2 regions of the Paenibacillus sp. FSL R7-0048 genome follow, and region 1 is predicted to be linked to the other one. Evidence: riboswitches for the same ligand, from Rfam matches in the RefSeq annotation. Region 1 holds a riboswitch; the other holds the start of a gene.
What was found. Region 1 has a riboswitch for cyclic di-AMP ahead of NSQ91_RS00190 (3D domain-containing protein). Riboswitches for the same ligand answer to the same signal wherever they lie in the genome.
Positions count from the first base shown of each region.

Region 2: another riboswitch for cyclic di-AMP. It lies ahead of NSQ91_RS02750 (hypothetical protein); the one in region 1 lies ahead of NSQ91_RS00190 (3D domain-containing protein).

Region 1 is NZ_JBBORF010000001.1:40,665-51,733, forward strand. Features, by position in the region: gene NSQ91_RS00180 (HD domain-containing protein) at 1-383, shown strand, start outside; gene NSQ91_RS00185 (TatD family hydrolase) at 435-1,205, shown strand; cyclic di-AMP (ydaO/yuaA leader) riboswitch at 1,404-1,633, shown strand; gene NSQ91_RS00190 (3D domain-containing protein) at 1,919-3,085, shown strand; gene rnmV (ribonuclease M5) at 3,262-3,813, shown strand; gene rsmA (16S rRNA (adenine(1518)-N(6)/adenine(1519)-N(6))-dimethyltransferase RsmA) at 3,810-4,694, shown strand; gene yabG (sporulation peptidase YabG) at 4,859-5,761, shown strand; gene veg (biofilm formation stimulator Veg) at 6,038-6,313, shown strand; gene NSQ91_RS00215 (small, acid-soluble spore protein, alpha/beta type) at 6,457-6,633, shown strand; gene ispE (4-(cytidine 5'-diphospho)-2-C-methyl-D-erythritol kinase) at 6,774-7,628, shown strand; gene purR (pur operon repressor) at 7,704-8,531, shown strand; gene spoVG (septation regulator SpoVG) at 8,741-9,028, shown strand; gene glmU (bifunctional UDP-N-acetylglucosamine diphosphorylase/glucosamine-1-phosphate N-acetyltransferase GlmU) at 9,301-10,701, shown strand; gene NSQ91_RS00240 (ribose-phosphate diphosphokinase) at 10,789-11,069, shown strand, end outside.
Region 2 is NZ_JBBORF010000001.1:622,866-633,934, forward strand. Features, by position in the region: gene NSQ91_RS02740 (hypothetical protein) at 1-60, opposite strand, end outside; gene NSQ91_RS02745 (hypothetical protein) at 75-629, opposite strand; cyclic di-AMP (ydaO/yuaA leader) riboswitch at 698-862, opposite strand; cyclic di-AMP (ydaO/yuaA leader) riboswitch at 1,282-1,471, shown strand; gene NSQ91_RS02750 (hypothetical protein) at 1,722-2,138, shown strand; gene kdpF (K(+)-transporting ATPase subunit F) at 2,265-2,342, shown strand; gene kdpA (potassium-transporting ATPase subunit KdpA) at 2,355-4,031, shown strand; gene kdpB (potassium-transporting ATPase subunit KdpB) at 4,048-6,081, shown strand; gene kdpC (potassium-transporting ATPase subunit KdpC) at 6,119-6,745, shown strand; gene NSQ91_RS02770 (histidine kinase) at 6,850-9,174, shown strand; gene NSQ91_RS02775 (glutaredoxin family protein) at 9,274-9,513, opposite strand; gene ytxJ (bacillithiol system redox-active protein YtxJ) at 9,510-9,836, opposite strand; gene NSQ91_RS02785 (SDR family NAD(P)-dependent oxidoreductase) at 10,163-10,783, shown strand; gene NSQ91_RS02790 (ThuA domain-containing protein) at 10,832-11,069, shown strand, end outside.

The DNA of each region.
Region 1 (11,069 bases):
AGTTATTAAGCGACTTGTGTACCCGTTTTATTCATCGTAAACTGTATAAATATGTAGAGATCGAGAATTTGGATACAGATATGATTACGGAAATCCGCAGCAGTTTTGCGGGAGCGGGACTTAACCCAGAATATGACTTAGAGATTGATTATCCGACAGATTTGCCTTATGATGTGTTCCGTCCAGGAGCAGCCTTCGACAATAATCAAATTTTACTGCTTGATCGCAATGAGCAATTGCGGGAAATTTCAGAGGTATCGGATATTGTGCGCTCAATAAGCGGAATTCATCGTGGCAGATATCACCTATATTTCCCACAGGATAAGCTGAAAAAAGCCCTTACACGGTTGCCCTTTTCTGTAGCAGAGATTTTTGCAAAATAATACAAATATTTATGGAACTATTGATAAAAACAACAAGGAGTGAGCTTTAAAATGTATCTGTTCGACACACATACACATTTAGATGCGCCTCAATTCGACGAGGATCGCGAGGAAGTTATAGCTCGTGCAGTAGAGGCCGGAGTTAGCAAGATGATCAATATTGGATTTAATCGGGAAACGATCCCTTCAACGATGAAGCTGGCTGAATCTTATGATTATATTTATGCAGCGGTGGGCTGGCATCCACAGGATGCGATTGATATGAAAGAGGGGGACCTCGATTGGATCGCCTCTCTTTGCAGCCATGAGAAAGTGGTGGCCATCGGAGAGATTGGGTTGGATTATTATTGGGATACCTCTCCCAAGGATGTGCAGCAGGAGGTCTTCCGCAAACAAATTGGACTAGCCCGTGAACTAAAAATGCCAATCTGTATACATGACCGTGATGCCCATGAAGATGTCGTACGGATTTTACGGGAGGAAAAAGCAAATGAAATTGGTGGCGTAATGCATTCTTTCTCAGGCAGCTGGGAAACCGCAAAAATGTGTCTAGATCTAGGATTTCATTTGTCATTTGGAGGACCGATCACGTTCAAAAATGCCAGAGTGCCTAAAGAGGTGCTTGCACAGACGCCATTGGACAGATTATTGATCGAAACAGACGCTCCATATTTGACTCCACACCCCTTCCGAGGCAAGCGAAATGAGAGTGCTCATGTGAAGTTAGTAGCAGAGGCTGCGGCTGAAATTAAAGGGTTAACATGGGAAGAATTGGCTAAAATTACGTATGCGAACGCACTGGAACGATTTGGGATTGTCTGAAAACAGGAGTAAAACGGGTGAAAAATAGAGAATGGCCGATATATTAAACTTTTTTAATATAAAAACGGCTGATTATTACAATATTTTAACCATATATTTGCGTAAACGTGGTTGAATCGTCCTTTACAACATGCATCAAAACAGGATATCATCTTTTCAGTGATGTGAGCTGTTGTTATTGTGACAGCCATTGATTCATGGATCGTCTCGCTGAGTCTCCGTATGGAGAACGGGGGAACCAATATTGAACTGCCGCATGCCTGTATCTTGAATACGACTAGGAATTGCCGCAGAACAATATTTGATTTCTTCACGTGGTCTTTGGGGTGAATTTAAGGGCAACCGCCGTGAGCGGGTGACCTGAAATAGGGCGTCTCTCTTTCGTCCGAACCCGACAGCTAACCCCGTAAGCGCAAGTAAGAGAGGCAACCTCGTGCACAAACATTCCCGCGTATTCTGACATCGGAGAAGCCACGAAAGAGTCCTCAAGAGAACTCTTTTTAGGCTTCTTTATTTTTGAATAAACTGAATGTTGCCCGCATACTGTTATATAACAGGTGTAGGAGTAGCTGTGCCGAGCAGGCGATCCATGAGCAGGAGACGCTAAGTTAATACGTGCGTATCCTGTGACAATCTCAAATAGTTTCGTCAAAGAAATTCAGTCCTCATGATATACAAATTGACGACGAGGCTATGTAAGGAGGATGGAGAGAATGGGCTTATTCCAACCAGAGGTATCCCATGATTCGCAGTCATCCAGCAGGTCTTTCGCATTACGGTGGGAGCAAGTAAATACTCGCGTACTTTTACTTGCAGGTGTGATTTCAATCGCAATCGCGCTGTTAATTCTGCTGTACGTACACGGTCAAAGTAATAAACAATTAGTTTTAGTAATAGACGGGCAAACACAGACACTTGAAACGCGAGAAGCACTTCTTGGTGATGTGTTGGAGAAAGAGCAAATTTCGCTGCAGCCGCATGATGAATTATCTTTAGGTCTGAGTGATGAAATAAAAGACGGTGACCGTGTCGTTATCAATCGTGCGCAGAAATTTAGCCTTACTGCGGACGGAGCAACAAAAACGTTATATACGACCGAAGACACTATCGGTCAAGCGATTGACAAACTGGGTATCAACCTAGAAGGCTATGATAAGATTTTTCCTTCGTTAGACACCACCATCTCTGCTGACATGGAGATTAAGATCGTTCGTATCAACAAGCAAACGGTACAGCGAACAACTAACTTACCTTTCCGTGTTATTAAGACAGCAGATCCCTCCCTTACTGTGGGAACAGTTAGAGTGGCACAGGCAGGCAAACCAGGCGTCATGGTTCAGCATATTGAAAAGATCTATCAAGACGGAGAACTGGCCTCTATGCGCATGATCGGCAAGGAAGTACAAACGGTAACAAAAGATAAGATCATTGCCGTTGGTACTAAAGCACTTCCTAAGCCTACTGTAGTTGCTAAAGCTACAACAACTTCCAAATCAAGCACTACCTCCAAAACGACTAAAGTTAGCGCTAAGACTAAGAACGTCACAAGCAAGGCTGGCGTAGACTTTGAGTACAAGAAGATGATTAAGAACGTCTCCATGACAGCTTATTCGTCAGAAGAGCCAGGGATAGGTACTAAAACTGCCTCCGGAACACGCGTAACGGAAGGTCGTACAATTGCAGTAGATCCGAATGTAATTCCTATTGGCTGGTGGGTTTATATCGATGGGCTTGGATTCCGCCGTGCAGAGGATACTGGCGGTGCCATTAAAGGCAATAAAGTGGATGTCTATTATGATTCCCTGAGCCATGCTCGTAATTTCGGCCGTAAATCACGTACCGTTTATGTGATTGGACCTGTGAAACCAGAGCTTAACTAGAACTGAAGCTTTTGCAAAAAATCCTTTGATAAGCTATAGTGATGATAACCGTTAAGGAACGCTGGATGATCATTTCGTTGATCGCAGAGCAACCGCTCATCACTTATACATTCTTTAACCAAAAGAAGAGGAGCGAATCCTCTTCTTTTTGCTTTTTTTGGAAGGAGTCAAGAAATATGATTAAGGAATTAATCGTCGTTGAAGGCAAAAGCGATACCGTAGCCATTAAGCGTGCTGTAGAAGCGGATACCATTGAGACAGGCGGCTCTGCTGTAAACCGGACTGTAATTGCTAAGATCGCGCTTGCTATGGAACGTAGAGGGGTTATTATTCTTACGGACCCGGACCATGCTGGGGAGCGAATTCGTAAAATCGTTTCAGCGAAGGTGCCGGGCTGCAAGCATGCTTTTATTCCAGAGAAGGACGCAACTCGAAAAGGGGATATCGGTGTAGAGAATGCATCGCCAGAGGCGATTCGTCATGCGCTGCGTAATGTACATACCTCTTTTGAAGGAGCACCTGCTTTGATTGGTATTGATGATCTTATGGCCGCTGGAATGCTTGTACACCCTCGGGCTGCTGAAAGACGTATGGCACTTGGTAATTTGCTTGGAATCGGATATTGTAACGGCAAACAGCTGTACAAGCGGCTGGCGATGTTTGGGATTACGCGGGAGGAATTTGCCGGGGCTCTCGCCCAAATTGATCAGGGAGGCATTACTTCATGAGTGGTAGAGAGGAAATTTCGACTCCAAAACGGACCAAAGAGATTATTCAACGTTATGGATTCAAGTTCAAGAAAAGCCTGGGACAGAATTTTTTGATTGATCAAAATATTTTGGACAAGATTGTAGACGCTGCTGGACTAGATAGCGATTCTGGGGCGCTGGAGATCGGGCCGGGAATTGGAGCGCTGACGGAGCGTCTGGCACTAACAGCGGGTGCTGTAACTGCCGTAGAGATTGACCGTAGACTGATTCCAATATTAAAAGACGTACTTTCCCCCTATCCCCATGTTAAGGTTCGTAACGATGATGTCCTCAATGTGAACTTGCAGGAAATGTTCAAGGAAGATTTCACCACTGTGAACAAGGTCAGTGTGGTTGCTAACCTGCCTTATTATGTGACTACTCCGATTCTGATGAAGCTGCTCGAAGAGAAGCTTCCCCTTGATAACATCGTTGTAATGATTCAGAAGGAGGTTGCGGAGCGTATGGCTGCATCTCCAGGTGGAAAGGAATACGGAAGTCTTAGCATTGCCGTGCAGTACTACAGCGAGCCTGAGCTCGTCTGTATCGTGCCACGTACGGTATTCATCCCTCAACCTAATGTGGAGTCTGCTGTTATCCGTCTGAAGGTTAGAGAGCATCCTCCGGTAAAGGTGGAGAGTGAGAAGCATTTCTTTGAAGTGGTTCACGCTTCTTTCACACAGCGCCGCAAGACGATTGCTAACAATCTGAAGGCTCGTTACTTCCCTGAACAAGGACGTGAGCAGCTGGAGGCTTTACTCGCAGAAGCGGGTATTGAACCGACCCGTCGCGGAGAAACACTCAGTCTTGAAGAATACGCCCGCTTAAGCGGTGTTTTGCTAGCCGCTGGAATTGAATAAGCAATAGGAAACGGTTGTTGTCTTAAGGACGACAACCGTTTCTCGTAGAAATATAAGGATGTTATTCTGGTGGAGCATTATACATTCTTATATTTTAAAAATATGTTGAGTTATGAACCAACTGAGGCCTTTGCCCATACGATGGGGTAGAGGTGGTGGTTGTAATGAATTTAGGAGACTTGGTCGTTCGCAAATCTTATGGCGGTGATTTAACATTTCGTGTAGATAATATTGTGCAGGATAGAGCCGTCATTAAAGGCACAGATTTCCGCCTGTTGGCGGATTCTCCTCTGGATGACCTGGTTCAAGTGCCTCCTACCCGAATAACGGAACGGGGACAGCAAGCACAGATCAAAGCGAAGGAATCACTGACACAGCTGCGGAAGGACCGTCAGGAGCAAAGTCAGCGGAGCGGGGGAACCCTAACAGAGGGGACATGGGCTCCACCGTCCAAGGAAGCTCCTTATTTTGAAGTGCCAGGTAAAGTACTGCATCTGGATGGCGATCCGGCATATTTGAATAAGAGCCTTAGCTTATACGAGCAGCTGCGGATTCCCGCTGAAGGGCATCATGTTCATGAATCTGCAATGGCTGATACGTTATACCGGCTGTTGCCCCGTGTACGCCCAGATATTGTAGTGATCACTGGTCATGATGGGGTACTGAAGCAACAGCATACTTACGATCTGTATAGTCTGAATAGCTATAAAAATTCGCAAAACTTTATAGCTGCTATTAGGGTAGCTAGGGAGTATGAGCGGAATTTTGATGCGTTGACTATTGTTGCCGGTGCTTGTCAATCTCATTTCGAGGCCTTACTTGGAGCTGGAGCTAATTTTGCCAGTTCACCTGGTCGAATTTTGATCCATGCTCTGGATCCCGTGTATGTAGCAGCAAAATCATCCTTTACTTCCATCAGGGATACTGTAAATCTTAGCGATGTTCTGAATAATACCATCAGCGGCAATCAGGGTATTGGTGGTGTTGAGACCCGTGGCAGCTTCCGCATCGGAATGCCGCGACTGCAGAATCTGTCGGCGCTAAAAGTGACACCATCAGCCATTTAAGCGGCAGAGATAGGTCTATGGTGTCAGGAATATAGGTAATTTGAATGGGCTGAATAGAATATCCGAAAGAAAGGGTGAGCGCTGAGCTTAACCCTTTCTTTTTTTCTTTGTAATGCCTATATTACAGATAACAAGGATATTAGTCCGGCGCTGATTTCTCGCAAAAAAATTCCGTTGACAACGAAATATGCATCAACTATAATTAATTATTTATTTGCTTTGACATTGTCCTGAAAAAGTTGTATAATGGACAAGAAAAGAGGTGGTCGTCAGGTAATGGCTAATAACGCGCTGTTGGAAATCAAACGCAGTCTTGAAGCTCACGTCGGTCATAAGATCACATTGCGTGCAAACGGAGGTCGTCGTAAAACCGTTGAACGCACAGGTGTCCTGGAAGAAACGTACCCTTCTGTATTTATTGTCAAACTGGATCAGGAGCAGCAAACTTTTAAGCGAGTCTCCTATAGCTATGCCGATATACTTACTGAATCTGTGGAAATCACAGTTTGTGAAGACGATGGGCAGATGCGGATTATGTATATTAAAGCTTAATGTTTCACGAACAGTCTCCCTTGGAGGCTGTTTTTTGTTTGCGTTTTTTGGGACAAATATTTGGTGCATGATCCGTGTGCTAAGCAAGCATACTAATTGGGCAACGGGTTAATCATTTATTTTCATAAGGGAGGAATTCCGTAATGAGCCGCAGAAAACGAGGCATGATGTCGGAGGAACTGAAGACAGAGTTAGCCAAGGAGCTGGGTTTTTATGAAACCGTGGAACGTGAGGGCTGGGGTGGAATTACAACTCAAGACGCTGGCAACATGGTGAAAAAAGCGATACAGCTTGCTGAACAGGCTGCGCGGAAATCTTAAATTTTAGGCTATAAAGTGAATATTACTGAAAAAGGGTGCGTCTAAATGGCGACACCCTTTTATTATTGGACTTCATTAGAAGTTTCTCATATAATATGTTAAGTTGTTTTTACGGGAAAAGCTGAAGGTGGGTGAACGCCTTGAAAATGTATGAAAAGGCACCAGCTAAAATTAATTTGATGCTGGATGTGCTGCACAAACGTGCTGACGGTTTTCATGAGGTGGAAATGATTATGACCATGGTAGATTTAGCAGACCGCTTAGAGCTGTCTGAGCTGCCAAGGGATACTATTATAATATCAAGTCAGGCTGGTTATATTCCCCTGGACGAGAAAAATTTAGCTTTCCAGGCGGCAAGGCTTATTAAAGACCGTTATAACGTGAAGAGTGGGGTACATATCCATCTGGATAAAAGAATTCCGGTTGCGGCTGGCCTGGCTGGCGGCAGCAGTGATGCCGCAGCTACGCTACGCGGTCTAAACCGTCTGTGGCGTCTGGGTATTCCTGCACAGGAGCTACAGGAGCTTGGCGCTGAGCTGGGTTCTGATGTACCTTTCTGCGTCACAGGCGGCACAGCCTTGGCTACAGGACGAGGCGAAAAGCTGACACCAATCAATAACCCGCCACAATGCTGGGTTGTGTTGGCGAAACCACCGATCAATGTATCGACTGCAGAAGTGTATGGACGCGTTCGGAGCAATAATATAGCGGTTCATCCTTCTGCTCGAAAGATGCAGCAAGCGATAGAAGCTGGAGACTTTGGGGGCGTGTGCAACCATCTGGGCAACGTGCTTGAGGATATTACCTTAAAGCTGCATCCAGAGGTTCAGCAGCTCAAGGAAGCGATGATAAAGCTTGGAGCAGATGGCGTACTGATGTCAGGCAGCGGACCTACCGTATTCGGATTAGTGTCCAAGCAGTCTAAAGTAGCAAGGATTTACAACGGACTGCGAGGGTTCTGCAAGGAAGTCTACGCAGTGAGATCACTGAATTAGTCTGCTTCTCTTGTGTAAACCCGTACAAAAGTGATATATTTTTCTAAAATATTCGGTTTTGGCGAGGAGCATTCCGTGAAGAAATTAAAAAGAAGCCAACGTTTGGTAGACATGACTCAGTTTTTACTTGAGCGGCCGCATGAACTACTGCCGCTGTCTATATTTGCCGATCGCTATGGAGCTGCTAAGTCCTCCATTAGTGAAGATTTGGCAATCATAAAAGAAGTATTTGAAGGTGAAGGCATCGGAGAGCTGCAGACTTTAGCTGGTGCAGCGGGTGGAGTACGTTATATCCCGGTTATGCCTAAAGATATGGCGCTTACCTTTGTGCAGCGCTTATGTGTGCAGCTAGAGCAGACTGACCGGATATTGCCTGGCGGTTATTTGTATATGTCGGATCTACTTGGGTTGCCGTCTTTGATGGAACAGGCGGGTAAGATCATCGCAACGGCCTTTTACGGATCGGAAATCGATGTGGTGATGACCGTTGAAACGAAAGGCATTCCACTAGCCTATGCAACAGCAGCACAGCTAGGCTTGCCGGTAGTGCTTGTGCGACGTGACCATCAGGTTACAGAGGGATCAGCAGTAAGTATTAACTACGTATCAGGATCTCATAAAAGCATACACACAATGTCTCTCTCCAGACGTGCACTCAAGGAGAAATCGCGAGTACTTATCGTAGATGACTTCATGAAGGCGGGAGGGACTGTACGTGGTATGGTCGATCTGCTCGGTGAATTTAATGCCGAGGTTGCTGGGGTAGGCGTTTTAGTGGAATCAGGCGCTGTAGAGACGGAAGAGCGTCTGTTGCACGATTACGTGTCCTTGGTAAAACTAAGTGAAGTAGACTCGAAAGAGCGGAGAATTTCGGCGCATCCGGGCAACTACTTTTCCTCTTGATTAGCCATTCTCTTACATTTTCAAAAAGCGTGGAAATTGTCGAAAACGTAAGGAATATTAAGAAAACTACTCGATGTATGTCGAAAACAACATATCCCAAAAAATATATTTCTTTTTTAGGTATTTTATGGAATCAAAAAGAAGGAATTCGCTTTGCTGTGTGGAATTATACACCAAGTCTCTGATGGAAAAAGGTGGTGAACACACACATGCAAATTACGGATGTCAGACTCCGCCGCGTTAACTCTGAGGGGAGAATGAAAGCAATCGCATCCATTACCATCGATAACGAGTTTGTTGTTCATGACATTCGCGTCATCGATGGCAATAATGGGATGTTTGTTGCAATGCCCAGCAAGCGTACACCGGACGGCGAATTCCGCGATATCGCGCACCCGATCTCTTCGGGAACACGCGAGAAGATTCAATCCGCGGTTCTGGCCGAGTACGATCGCGCCGCTACGGAAGAAGAAGAAGTTATTGAAGAGGGAGCTTAGGCTTCCTCGGAAGACTGCTACCTTTTGGGTGGCGTAGGATCCGCCGTTTTTGATAAGATCACACCGACATACACTTCATGAATTAGCAGCCTGATCTTGCAAGAAAAGCTATTGCTGGTGAAGGATTTGACGACATCTTCGAAAGGCAGCGATAAATGCTTTTCTAACTTGGGGTTTATAGAAAAGAGAACCATGACTTCATGGTTCTCTTTTCTTTTTGCCCGGAATGAGATATATTCAGTAGTGAGTTCAAGAGTAGGAGGTTGGCATTCTTGAAAAGAATGGCTGTAGTACTTGCCGCAGGTCAAGGCAAGCGAATGAAATCTAAATTATATAAGGTGCTGCACCCCGTTTGCGGTAAGCCGATGGTAGGGCACGTGCTTGATACAGTAAAAGCGACCGGATGCCAGCGCACCGTTGTTGTTGTTGGGCATGGCGCAGAGAAAGTTAAGGCCTATGTAGGTGAAGGCGCGGAATACGTGCTGCAGGAAACTCAGCTCGGCACTGGCCATGCTGTCAAACAAGCAAAGGATTTACTTGCTGGCGAAGAAGGAACAACTATAGTTATTTGTGGAGACACACCACTTGTTACCACGGAAACTCTAGAAGGACTCATGGCGCTTCATGAACAGCGTAATGCGGCTGCAACCGTATTGACAGCTGTTATGGAAAAGCCTACAGGCTACGGAAGAATTATTCGTGGTGAAGATGGCGGCGTTCTGAAGATTGTAGAGCAGAAGGATTGCACTACTGAAGAAGATGCCGTTCAAGAAATCAATACAGGCACTTATTGTTTTGATAATGCTAAATTATTTGCTGCACTCGAGAAGGTAACGAACAGTAATAACCAGCAGGAGTATTATTTGACTGATGTGATTGGGATTCTTCGTTCACAAGGGGATACCGTACTAGGATATCAGACCCATGACGCAGCTGAGTCTATCGGCGTTAATGATCGTTTAGCTTTGTCCGAAGCGGAAGCCTTTATGCGTCAACGTATTAATCGTAAACACATGCTGGGCGGTGTGACCATCATTGATCCAGCCTCCACTTATATCGGAGCAGATGTAGTTATCGGATCAGATACTACGCTTTATCCAGGAACCATCCTGAAAGGGAAGACTGTAATCGGGGACAATTGTGTGATCGGACCGGCTAGTGAAATCGAAGACTGTAAGATTATGGATGATGCAACGATTAAGCAGTCCGTATTGAATCAAGCTCAAGTCGGCGCACGGACAACCGTTGGGCCTTTTGCCTATTTGCGTCCAGGCTCTGTGCTTGGAGAAGAAGTTAAGGTTGGAGATTTCGTCGAGATCAAGAATGCTACTATTGGTGACGGTTCAAAAGTGTCACATCTTAGTTATGTCGGCGACGCATCTGTAGGTAAGAATGTAAACGTCGGGTGCGGTGCGATTACCGTTAACTACGACGGGTATAATAAATTCAAGACAACAATCGCAGACGATGCCTTTATTGGCAGTAATGTTAACCTTATTGCTCCAGTTACTGTGGGCAAAGGGGCTTTTGTTGTAGCAGGTTCGACAATTACACGTTCCGTTTCCGAGAACGATCTGGCTGTAGCTAGAGTAAGACAAGAGAACAAACCGGGATATGCAGAGAAGATCCGTTCCCGTGCAAAAGCGAAGAAAGACCACTCGAGTCCATCGTAAAGCGTTGCTAAGAAGCGCCGGACGGACTTATATTTCCGCGCCGGCGCCTTTGGAAAGCTAAATTCCGTCACGGAGGGTTTATATTTTATGACTTATTGTGATTCCAAGTTAAAGATTTTCACCTGTAACTCCAATCCTAAGCTAGCTAGTCAAATTGCTGATTACATCGGGATTCCGATGGGTGAATCACACACCACAAGTTTCAGCGATGGAGAAATTCAGGTCAAGCTGTCAGAAAGCGTTCGGGGATGCCATGTTTATATTGTTCAATCCACTTGTGGCCCTGTAAATGATAACCTGATGGAGCTTTTGGTTATGGTAGATGCGCTTAAACGTGCCTCCGCAAAAAGCATCAACGTGGTTATCCC
Region 2 (11,069 bases), 580 kb from region 1:
AATAGGCTCGGGTTCATCCAATACAAATACTTCAATGCGGGATAGTCTGCGCTGGTCCATAGTAGGGTTCCTCCTTAGATTTCCAAAAGCTTTAAGTCAACATGATGAGTGACACTAGCCTTTTCTACACAAGCGAGCATCTCCATTTTATTCTCACAGACTGCGGTATGCTCTAGCCATAGTCGGAACTTCTCTTTTCGTATAACAGATAGATGTAAGGGAAAGGTGCTGCGGGATCTCAAGACATACCAACCGGCGCTTACATCTTTCCAAGGCTCCTTGAAGGCTGTAAACCACGGGAGCTTTTGGTGTGATGACCAATCCTGCTGCTGCTGTTGTTCTCGAATTTTTTTATATATCTCATATACAATCTTAGAGTCTAAACAGTCTTTACAAGAAGAAGGTGTGCTGAACTGGCGAAGGGCTTGGATCTGGTTCTGGCCAAATGCATAGCCTACAATGTACCTGTGATTATGTTCTTCGAACCACAAGGCCCCGAAACAAACGTAATTTAGACTTATCGGCTCAAGCAGCCCTTGATGTATCCCTAAATAATAGTGCTTCAAAACATTCACCCCATCCAGCGTGCTATCACCTAATAAGCTCAGGTAACGCAAAAACCGCAGCAAGAGGAGGACCTCTGCTGCGGTTTTGGATTACAGGCAGATATACCTGGGCCAAAGCGTGGCGGATCAAGGGTCTCTCTCTTTACGCTTACGAGGTTAGCTGTCGGATTCGGACGGTGAGAGTCGCCCTACCTATTGAGACTTATGCAGTCTCCTTTGGATTCACCCCAAGTAGGCCAGGTGGCCTGATGGTTCCCCCGTTCCCTGCGAATGCAGGAACTCAGCGTTGATTGTTTTTTATGAATTAGATTCAACCCGAATCATACTCTTTTCAAGATTTTCTGTAAAAAACGGAAAATGTTCTTTTAGAGCAATTTTAACCATATCCTGCCGACTACGACTGAAAAACGAGGTAAATAGGTATTTATGGCGTGTTATCGCGCCTCTTTCTCGCTCAGCCTCAGCTTCTTGCGTTTCTACCTATAATGGGAATTTGCAGTATTTTCGCTCTAAAAAGGTGAATAAAATCACATGGGTTATAGATAGCGATTAAACGCTCCAAACTCGAGTAAACAAGAGATATAGAGAGATTAGATATCAAGTAAGCGCTATCTAATGGGAAAATAGTTTTTAATTTGCATTATTTTGGCATCATTCAGGTTTTACAAGTCTTCGTGCATAAGAGTATGATTACTCCTGTTTCAACGACAATCGAATATTTGATCCGCTTAATTTCCGGTAAGGAAAGCGGGGGAACCAACAATCGGCAGCCGATGTGAGAGTCGGAAGCCGATTATGGGGTGAATCCTGTAGAGGGTGCGAGTGAGCTCGCATCTATACAGGTAGGGCGACTCTCACCGCCCGAATCCGACAGCTAACCTCGTAAGCGTATGGAGAGAGGATGAGTGCAATGTGACCGCTAGCGAGCCACAGAGGAGATCCTTTGTGGCTTTTTGCTGTGCTCTTAGAAGCAAAGCATTTATGGAGGCCTCCCCTAAGAGGTCGCTAAATTCATCATTAGCGGTATTTGTAAGGCAGCGTCTAATGACGTGACACAACCGAGCTTTAGGTTGTGCCCGAAAATGACGATAGGTCAACATCCTTTCGGAGATTTTCGTTGCCTCCTTGTTGTAAATGAGCAGGAGGAGAAAAAAGATGACGGATCAGAATGAATATGTGCTTGTATGTGCGCCTACAAAGGCGGGAGAACATTTCATTAAACTTCTGAAGTTCAGGGGTATTAAGATGGCGGGATTAACCAACAATGTGGCTGAGAAAGCTTTACTTGAGGAGCTCGGGATTGAGCATGTTATTCTAGTGGATACCCGCCATCAGAGCACTTGGTTTCGCCCATCGTTCCCGGTAGGCAGGGTATATCTGTTTGAGAGCAGCTTTCCGCTTTGCTGCCGCTATATTCAGATGTGCCGTACCTGGACGACACAGCCGATTTTTGTGATTACAAGTTCAATAAATCCTAGATTGGTCTATAAAAGACTTGGTGCGAGCTATGTAATCTATTCCCATAGTGGTGATGCTGATTTTCTAATCGATAGATCACCTCATCAAGGATAATGGAAGGAGTGCGGAAGATATGATGGATCTGTATATGGTGGCTTCGTTAGCTGTAATTTACGGGTTATTTTATGGCTTTATGCGCTGGTGCGCAGGTGTAGTTGAGGATACGGGGAGGGATAAGCTGTGATTCTAGTAATCGCTGTTACCCTACTGTTGTTTATATATCTGGTTTACGCGTTGATTCATCCTGAGAAATTTTAAGGAGGGGCATTCATGGGCATTTTGCAAATAGTCGTCGTAATTGTAATTCTCATCTTGCTGGTCAAGCCGATGGGAACGTATTTATATCATGTATTTTCTAACGAACCGAATCGTACGGATCGCTGGTTTGCAGGCACAGAGAAAGGTATTTATAAGCTGATCGGCCTGAAAAAACGGGACGGAATGTCCTGGAAGAAGTATGCACTCAGCTTTGTTCTAACTAATATCGTACTGGTTGCTTTCAGTTATATTTTTCTAAGATTACAGCGGGGATTGCCGCTGAACCCGAATGGAATTGCCGATATGGAACAGACGCTTTCATTCAATACGGTGATCAGCTTTATGACCAATACGAACCTGCAGCATTATAGCGGGGAGACGGGACTATCGTATTTTTCACAAATGGCAGTCATCACGATGATGATGTTCACGTCTGCAGCGAGCGGATTTTCTGTTGCGGTTGCTTTTGTCAGAGGGATTACAGGACAGAAATCAGTCGGGAACTTTTTCGAGGACTTCGTAAAAGCACATATTCGTGTATTCATTCCATTAGCTCTGTTAGTTTCATTGGTGCTGGTAGGATTGCATGTGCCACAAACGCTCAAGCCATCGCTTGAGGTCACTACACTTGAAGGGCAGACGCAACAAATCGCTATCGGTCCAGTCGCTTCTTTGGAATCAATTAAACACTTAGGTACGAATGGTGGCGGCTTCTTCGGAGCCAATTCAGCACATCCTTTTGAGAACCCTAATCCACTTACGAACGTTCTGGAGATTCTCTCTATGTGGATGCTGCCAGCCTCTTTGCCATATATGTACGGATTGTTCGCTAAGAACAAACGTCAGGGCTGGGTGATTTTCACAGCAATGATGACCTTGTTCGTACTACTGCTGGGATTGAATTATTATGCGGAAACCAAAGGCAATCCAGCTATCAATACGCTGGGGATCGAGTCTTCGCAAGGCAGCATGGAAGGTAAAGAGGTACGTTTTGGTATCCCGCAATCTTCGTTGTTCACTTCGGTAACAACGGCAGCTACGACAGGTAGTGTTAACAATATGCATGATACGCTGACACCGCTGGGTGGCATTACCCCTCTGGCCCTAATGATGCTCAACAACGTCTTCGGGGGAAAAGGTGTCGGACTAATCAATATGCTGATGTATGCCATCATGGGTGTCTTCTTATGTGGACTAATGGTTGGCAGAACACCAGAGTTTCTCGGGCGAAAGATAGAAGCCAAGGAGATGAAGCTAATTGCGATTGCTATCCTTGTGCATCCGTTCATTATCCTTGTACCAACAGCAGGTGCGTTCTTAACGGACTTGGGCAACGGTTCCATCACGAATCCCGGATTCCATGGACTTAGCCAAGTGTTATATGAATATGTCTCTTCTGCCGCGAACAATGGTTCAGGATTTGAAGGGCTTGCGGACAACACCACCTTTTGGAATGTTACAACCGGGATCGTAATGCTGCTTGGCCGTTATGTCTCTATAATCGCGATGCTGGCAGTTGCAGGCTCACTGATCCAGAAGAAGCCAGTTCCTGAGACGATTGGCACATTCCGCACAGACAATGGTCTGTTCACCGGAATTCTGATTGGTACCGTAGTAATTATCGGGGCTCTGACGTTTCTGCCAGTCATTGTGCTCGGCCCGATTGCAGAATATTTGACCTTACGGTAGGAAGAGGGAGAACAAGATGAGTACTGTAAAAAGAAAAAAGCTGCTGACGGGACCCATACTCCTAAGCGCTGTAAAGGATAGCTTTATTAAGCTTAACCCGGTGACGTTAATTAAAAATCCGGTCATGTTCGTAGTCGAAATCGGTACGATTATTGTATTGCTTATGGTACTGGCCCCCGGATATTTTAATGCAGAGAAATCGGTAGGCTTCAATATCACAGTGTTGTTCATTCTGCTATTCACAGTGCTGTTTGCCAACTTCGCTGAAGCGCTGGCTGAAGGCCGCGGGAAAGCCCAGGCGGATTCACTCAAGAAAACGAAACAGGATATCACAGCTAACAAACTCGTTGGAGGGTCTGTGAAGACCGTTTCTTCTTCCGAGCTTCGTAAAGGAGATATTGTCATCGTCAGTCAGGGAGAACTTATCCCTGGCGATGGTGAAGTAATTGAAGGGCTGGCCTCCGTAGATGAATCTGCAATTACAGGTGAATCTGCACCTGTTATTAAGGAAGCCGGCGGAGATTTTGGCTCAGTCACAGGCGGCACCCGGGTAGTCAGTGATGAGATTAAAGTCAAAATTACCAGTGATCCCGGTGAGTCATTCCTGGATCGGATGATCTCCCTCGTTGAAGGGGCGAAACGCCAAAAGACACCCAATGAAATTGCACTAAATACACTTTTGATCAGTCTGACGTTGATTTTCCTGATTGTAGTAGTGACCTTGCGGCCTATTGCGACTTATCTGGGCGTTGATCTAGATATTCCTGTTATGATCGCCTTGCTGGTCTGTCTGATCCCGACCACAATCGGGGGACTGCTCTCCGCTATCGGGATAGCAGGGATGGACCGCGTCACACAGTTTAATGTCCTTGCTATGTCAGGGAAGGCCGTTGAAGCTGCCGGCGACATTAATACAATGATTCTAGATAAGACCGGTACGATTACTTTCGGAAACCGGATGGCGAGTGATTTTGTGCCTGTTGGAGATGAAACGGAAGCTGAGCTTACGGCTTGGGCAGCTATTAGTTCGCTAAAGGATGAGACTCCGGAAGGACGTTCGGTTATTGAGCTGGCTAAGAAGCTGGAGCGCAGCTATGACAGCAAACTTGCTGAAGGCGGAGAGTTCGTAGAGTTTAAGGCTGAGACCCGGATGAGTGGTATAGATCTACTTGATGGACGATCTGTTCGTAAAGGGGCAGTCGATTCCGTGAAGAAATGGGTACAGTCGAAAGGCGGAGTCATTCCCGCGAACCTCGACAGTAATTCCGATGCTATCGCTCGGATGGGGGGGACCCCGCTTGCTGTTGCGGTAGACAACCGGATTTATGGACTTATTTACTTAAAGGATACAGTTAAGCCAGGCATGAAAGAGCGGTTTGATGAGCTGCGAAAAATGGGAATCAAGACTATCATGTGTACAGGGGACAATCCGCTGACCGCAGCTACTATTGCCCGTGAAGCAGGGGTAGATGATTTTATTGCAGAGAGTACACCTGAGGATAAAATAGCGGTTATCCGCCGTGAGCAGAACGAAGGCAAGCTGGTGGCAATGACTGGTGATGGTACGAATGACGCACCTGCCCTTGCCCAAGCTGATGTGGGCTTAGCGATGAACAGTGGGACTACAGCCGCTAAGGAAGCAGCAAACATGGTTGATCTGGACTCCGATCCCTCGAAGATCATTGAGGTTGTAGCTATTGGTAAACAGCTACTGATGACGCGGGGCGCGTTGACAACGTTCAGTATTGCGAATGATATCGCTAAATACTTCGCAATTATTCCGGCAATGTTCATGCTCGCTATTCCTGAAATGGAAGCCCTGAATGTCATGGGATTGGGTTCACCTAGCTCGGCAATTATATCTGCATTAATATTTAATGCGATTATTATTCCGCTGCTGATCCCATTGGCTATGAAAGGTGTCTCGTATAAAGCGATGAGTTCTACGAAGCTGCTGGGACGTAATATTTTTATCTATGGTTTAGGTGGAGTAGTCGTTCCTTTTGCGGGCATCAAGCTTATTGATTTGCTCGTAAGTGTATGGATATAACAACGGATTGACTAATCATTGAAAGGGTGAGAGCATCGTGAATAACAGAAAATCGAATGCGGACGCTGAAGAACAGTTGTCATCATCGAAGGGTGCTAATTTCTTTATTATATTACGGCTATGTCTAGTGTTTATTGTTCTTTGCGGAGTGATTTATCCTCTGACTACTACAGCGATTGCTCAAGTTCTGATGCCATCGCAAGCGAACGGCAGTCAGCTGAAGAATGACGCTGGAGTAGTTGTGGGCTCAGAACTCATCGGGCAAAGCTTTACGGACCCGGCATTATTCCATGGCCGTGTATCCAGCATTGATTATAAAGCGGAAGCCTCAGGTTCCAATAACTACGGCCCATCCAACCCGGATATGCTGCAGCGGACGAAGGATTCCATCACACAGTGGCAGCTTGATAATCCGGATGTGCCTGCAAACAAGCTGCCGGTTGATTTAGTAACCAACTCGGGTTCAGGTCTTGATCCGCATATCACTCCTGCGTCGGCAATTGTGCAGATTCCCCGGATCAGTAATTTGACTGGGATTCCAGCCGCGCAGCTGGAAGAGCTAGTGAATAAGCAGACCGAAGGTCGCGATCTAGGGCTGTTTGGTGAAAAGCGGGTAAATGTTCTGAAGCTGAACATGGAGCTGCAGAAATTAACGAACAAATAAATATAGCTAATATCCCTGCCCGATTGTTCAAACTGGGTCAGGGATATCTTGCTTTCTGGCATAGAAGAGTGAATGGGTGAACGGGTTATTAAGGAGTGGTCTTGATGGGAACATATCGGAGGAAGACGCCGGAGGAACTGCTGCTCTCTATTTATGAGCTGCATCGTGGACGTCTGAAGATCTATATAGGTCCGGTCAGTGGATCAGGCAAGACCTATCAGATGCTGCGTGAGGGTCAGGCGCTGAAAGCACAGGGCATCGATGTTGTAATCTGTGCGGTTTCAACCAACCAAAGTCCAGAAACAAGGGATCAGCTGGGTGACTTGGAACGGATTCCAAGTATTCATTGGTTTCAGAAGGAGATCGAGAAGAAGGATCTGGACGTGGAGGCCATTGTGGCGCGTAATCCAGAGGTTGTACTGACCGATGGATTGGCTCATCATAATCGCGAGGGTGCGGAGAGATCGACTAGGCTGGAGGATATCAAATATTTATTGGGCTGTGGAATTAGTGTCATCACAACTGTAAACGTATACGAGCTGGAGGGCGCAGCAGATCTAGCGCGGAAGTGGACGGGGATTGAGGTGGAATATTCCTTGCCTGCGGAAGTGCTCACCCTTGCAGATGATATCGTTCTAATTGATGTGACTCCGGAAAAGATACTTCAACGTTTGTCCGAAGGACATTTGGGCAAGAAGCAGCGGACTTCGCTTTTTAACAAGGGGAATCTAAGCAAGCTGCGGGAGCTGGCTCTGAGAATGGTTGCGGAGGATGTTAATGGTTCGCTGGAGAAGCATCGGGAGGAGCAAGGATTGCTGGGGGCTTCGGGGATTGCCGAAAAAGTGTTGGTGTCCGCACAGTATTATTGGAATGGCTCGATTCATATCCGCCGTGGGCAGCAAATCGCTAAACGGTTAAACGGAGATCTGGCGGTGGTATCCTTCTGGAAGCAGGGCCTGACGCCCTCTAAGGAAGCAGCAACCTTCAAGCGATCCCTATGGAAGCTGACTGAGAAGATTGGGGCCTCGATGGAGGAGATTTCTTTTCGCTCGAAGAGGGAGATTCCGGGACTTCTAGTGAAATACGCCATCCAGCATAATATTACCCGTATCGTTATGGGTCACTCTAAGCAAACGGCGTGGCAGGAGCTGTGGAAGGGTTCGATTGCTAACTCATTGTTAAAGCAAATCCGTGGAGTAGATGTGTTTTTCGTGGCTGATCGTGCTGAGCGTGAGGGAGAACGTGTTCTTCCTACCCGGCAGAGCCGAAATGAGCGGAAAGCTGATGCCTATCACAGATTAAGTACTCAGGAAGTAAAGGATAAAATCGATGCGATTCGTGGGGGCACATTTAAAGTGTACATTGGTGCTGCTCCCGGGGTGGGCAAGACTTATAAGATGCTGCGAGAAGGAAATGATCTCTTAAAGAGAGGGATCGATGTTGTTATTGGACTACTAGAAACGCATGGACGTAAAGAAACCCTTGAACAGATCGGTGATCTGGAGATCCTTCCGCGACTGAGCATTGACTATCGGGGGGCTGTCCTTGAGGAAATGGATACGGCAGCTATTATTAAGCGTAATCCGGAGGTCGTACTGGTAGATGAACTGGCACATACCAATATGCCGGGCAGCAAGCATAAGAAGCGGTATATGGATGTTATGGAGTTATTGGATGCGGGGATCTCTGTAATCTCCACTGTGAATGTTCAGCATTTAGAAAGCTTGAATGATGCAGTAGAACAAATTACCGGAGTTAGAGTTAGAGAGACTTTCCCGGACAGCATTCTGCAACGGGCCGACGAAGTTGAACTTATCGATGTATCCCCCAAAACACTGCAAGAGCGGATGAAGGATGGAAAAATATATGCGATGACCAAAGTGGATCAGGCGCTGGGTGCTTTTTTCAAAATCGGCAATCTAATCGCCCTCCGTGAACTGGCGCTGCGGGAAATTGCTGATGATGTGGATGAACGTCTGGAGGCCTGGGAACGTGTCGGGTCGCTGCGGGGACCTTGGCGGCGGCAGGAAGTGATCTATGTGTGCATCACCTTAGGAGATCATGCGGAACGTCTGATTCGGCGCGGTTTTAGGATTGCCTATCGTCTAAAAGCTTGCTGGTATGTTACGTACGTACAGGAATATAAGCAGAGCGGGCCTTCTTACGATAAACGAATTAATGATTTGAAAGAATTGACGGAACGACTGGGTGGAACGTTTAAGATGATTCCTAACGTGCTCCCGGCACGAGTGTCTTCCTTGCTGCTTGAAAGGTCTCAAGCCTTACAGAGCACACAGATTATTATCGGCCAGTCCCAACGCTCATGGGTGCGCAAATGGCTACGCGGGGATGTCACTAAACAGATTTTGCGTTCGGCCAGAAATGTAGATGTACTGGTCGTGGCAAATCTTATGCGTGAGGAACCCTAAGCTTTAGAACAATGAAAAAAAGGGATTCCTTGCCGAGTGGCTGCTGGAATCCCCTTTTTTGTAAGCATATATCAAGTGCTAAATAATTAAACGAATGAATTACTGAGCAGCTTCGAGAAGTGCTTTCAGCTCGGGAAGATTGAATCCTTTGGTGGCGTGATCCCCTGCTACAGTAACAGGAACACCCATGAAACCAAGCTTTTCGACTTCCTCTTGATAGACGGTGCTAGTCATAACATCTCTTACTTCAAAAGGGATACCTTGCTCCGTAAGATATTGTTTGACCAGATTACAGTCGCTGCAGCCTGCTGTTGAATAAACAATCACTTGCTGGCTCATTGGTTCACAGCCTCTTTGATAGCATCTCTTGTGATCTTCCAGTGGGAAGTGTTCCAGCGGACCTCAGTATCCTCAAGCAGGAAGAGCTGTGGAGATTCATGCTTAATCCCGAAATCCTCGGCAATTTGATTGGAAACTGGACGATCCTCGATGACTAGAACTACTGCTGCTGCAGTATCCGCATCCTTTAGATAAGCCTGGAATTCTTCATTAGCTTTGGCGCTAATCGGGCAGGTAGTGCTGTGTTTGAACAGCAGCTTCTTGCCAGGTTTAGCCACATACTGCTCAAGATCTTCCAATGTATGAAGTTGTTGAATAGACATAGATATCACCCTCCTGGGATCGTTATTTTACTAACCATTGTGTTGTTAACAACCTGTAATCATGATTGTAACATATATTAAATTTAAAACAAAAAGGATTCTGGAGCAGCTAATCCAAGGATGACTAAACCCTCATTTTAGTGCGTTGAAAAAAAGAGGACGGCATGCTAAGGTGAAAGGAAGACAGCTTGCTTCAATAATCCTTACTAGGTAGGAGTGTTGATAAGAATGAACAGAGTTGCATGTGTGACTGGAGCTGATCGGGGTCTCGGATTGTCTCTTGTGCACTCTCTTTTAGAGAAACAGTTCTCAGTATTTGCTGGACAATGAGAGATACAGATGAATTGAAAGCGCTTAAAGAGGAGTATCCGGAACAGCTGGAACTTATTCCACTCGATATTGGTAGTAAGGACAGTGTAAAGCAGGCAGCAAGGGCTATCGCCAGCAGAACTGGGCATGTTGATATTCTTATTAATAATGCCGGAATTATTCATTCCGCAGATGATGCTACGATGCTGGTGGATATGGATGATGAGGGCATGGCGGAGATTTATAATGTGAATACGCTAGGCGCGTTGAGAGTCAGCAATGCACTTATGGGACTTTTATTGCAAAGTAAGGATAAATTGATTGTTAATATTTCTTCGGAAGCGGGCAGCATTGGCAGAAATAAACGTATTAATATGTACGGCTACTGCATGTCTAAGGCGGCTCTCAATATGCAATCCTCCCTGATGCACAATCATCTAAAGACGCTTGGGGGTCAAGTGATGGTGTTTCACCCCGGCTGGATGAAGACTTATATGCATGGCGAAAAAAATGAGCAAGCGGATATTTCATCCGATGTGTCTGCAGACCAGATTATAAGTCAGGTTATGGAGTATAAAAAGCATCTAGGGGATGAGCCGGCCTATCTTGATGTGGATGGAAATACATGGCCTTGGTAGATGGTCTTCCCGTAATCAAAAAAGTACACGAAGAAAGGCGATGATAGGATGTCTACACTAAAAGCACTGGCACTCGGAAGTTATTCGGAGGTTAAATATCACCCATTTGCGGGAGTAGACCGGGAGATTGAGCAGATCCTTGCCAATGACCTGCAGGTATTCTCCTCGGAGGATTATGGGCTGCTTAATAAAGAAACATTATCTGATTACAAGCTGGTAATCTCCTATACCGAATTCTCCGATGATAAAATACCGGCGGAACAAAGCAGCGCATTGCTCTCCTATG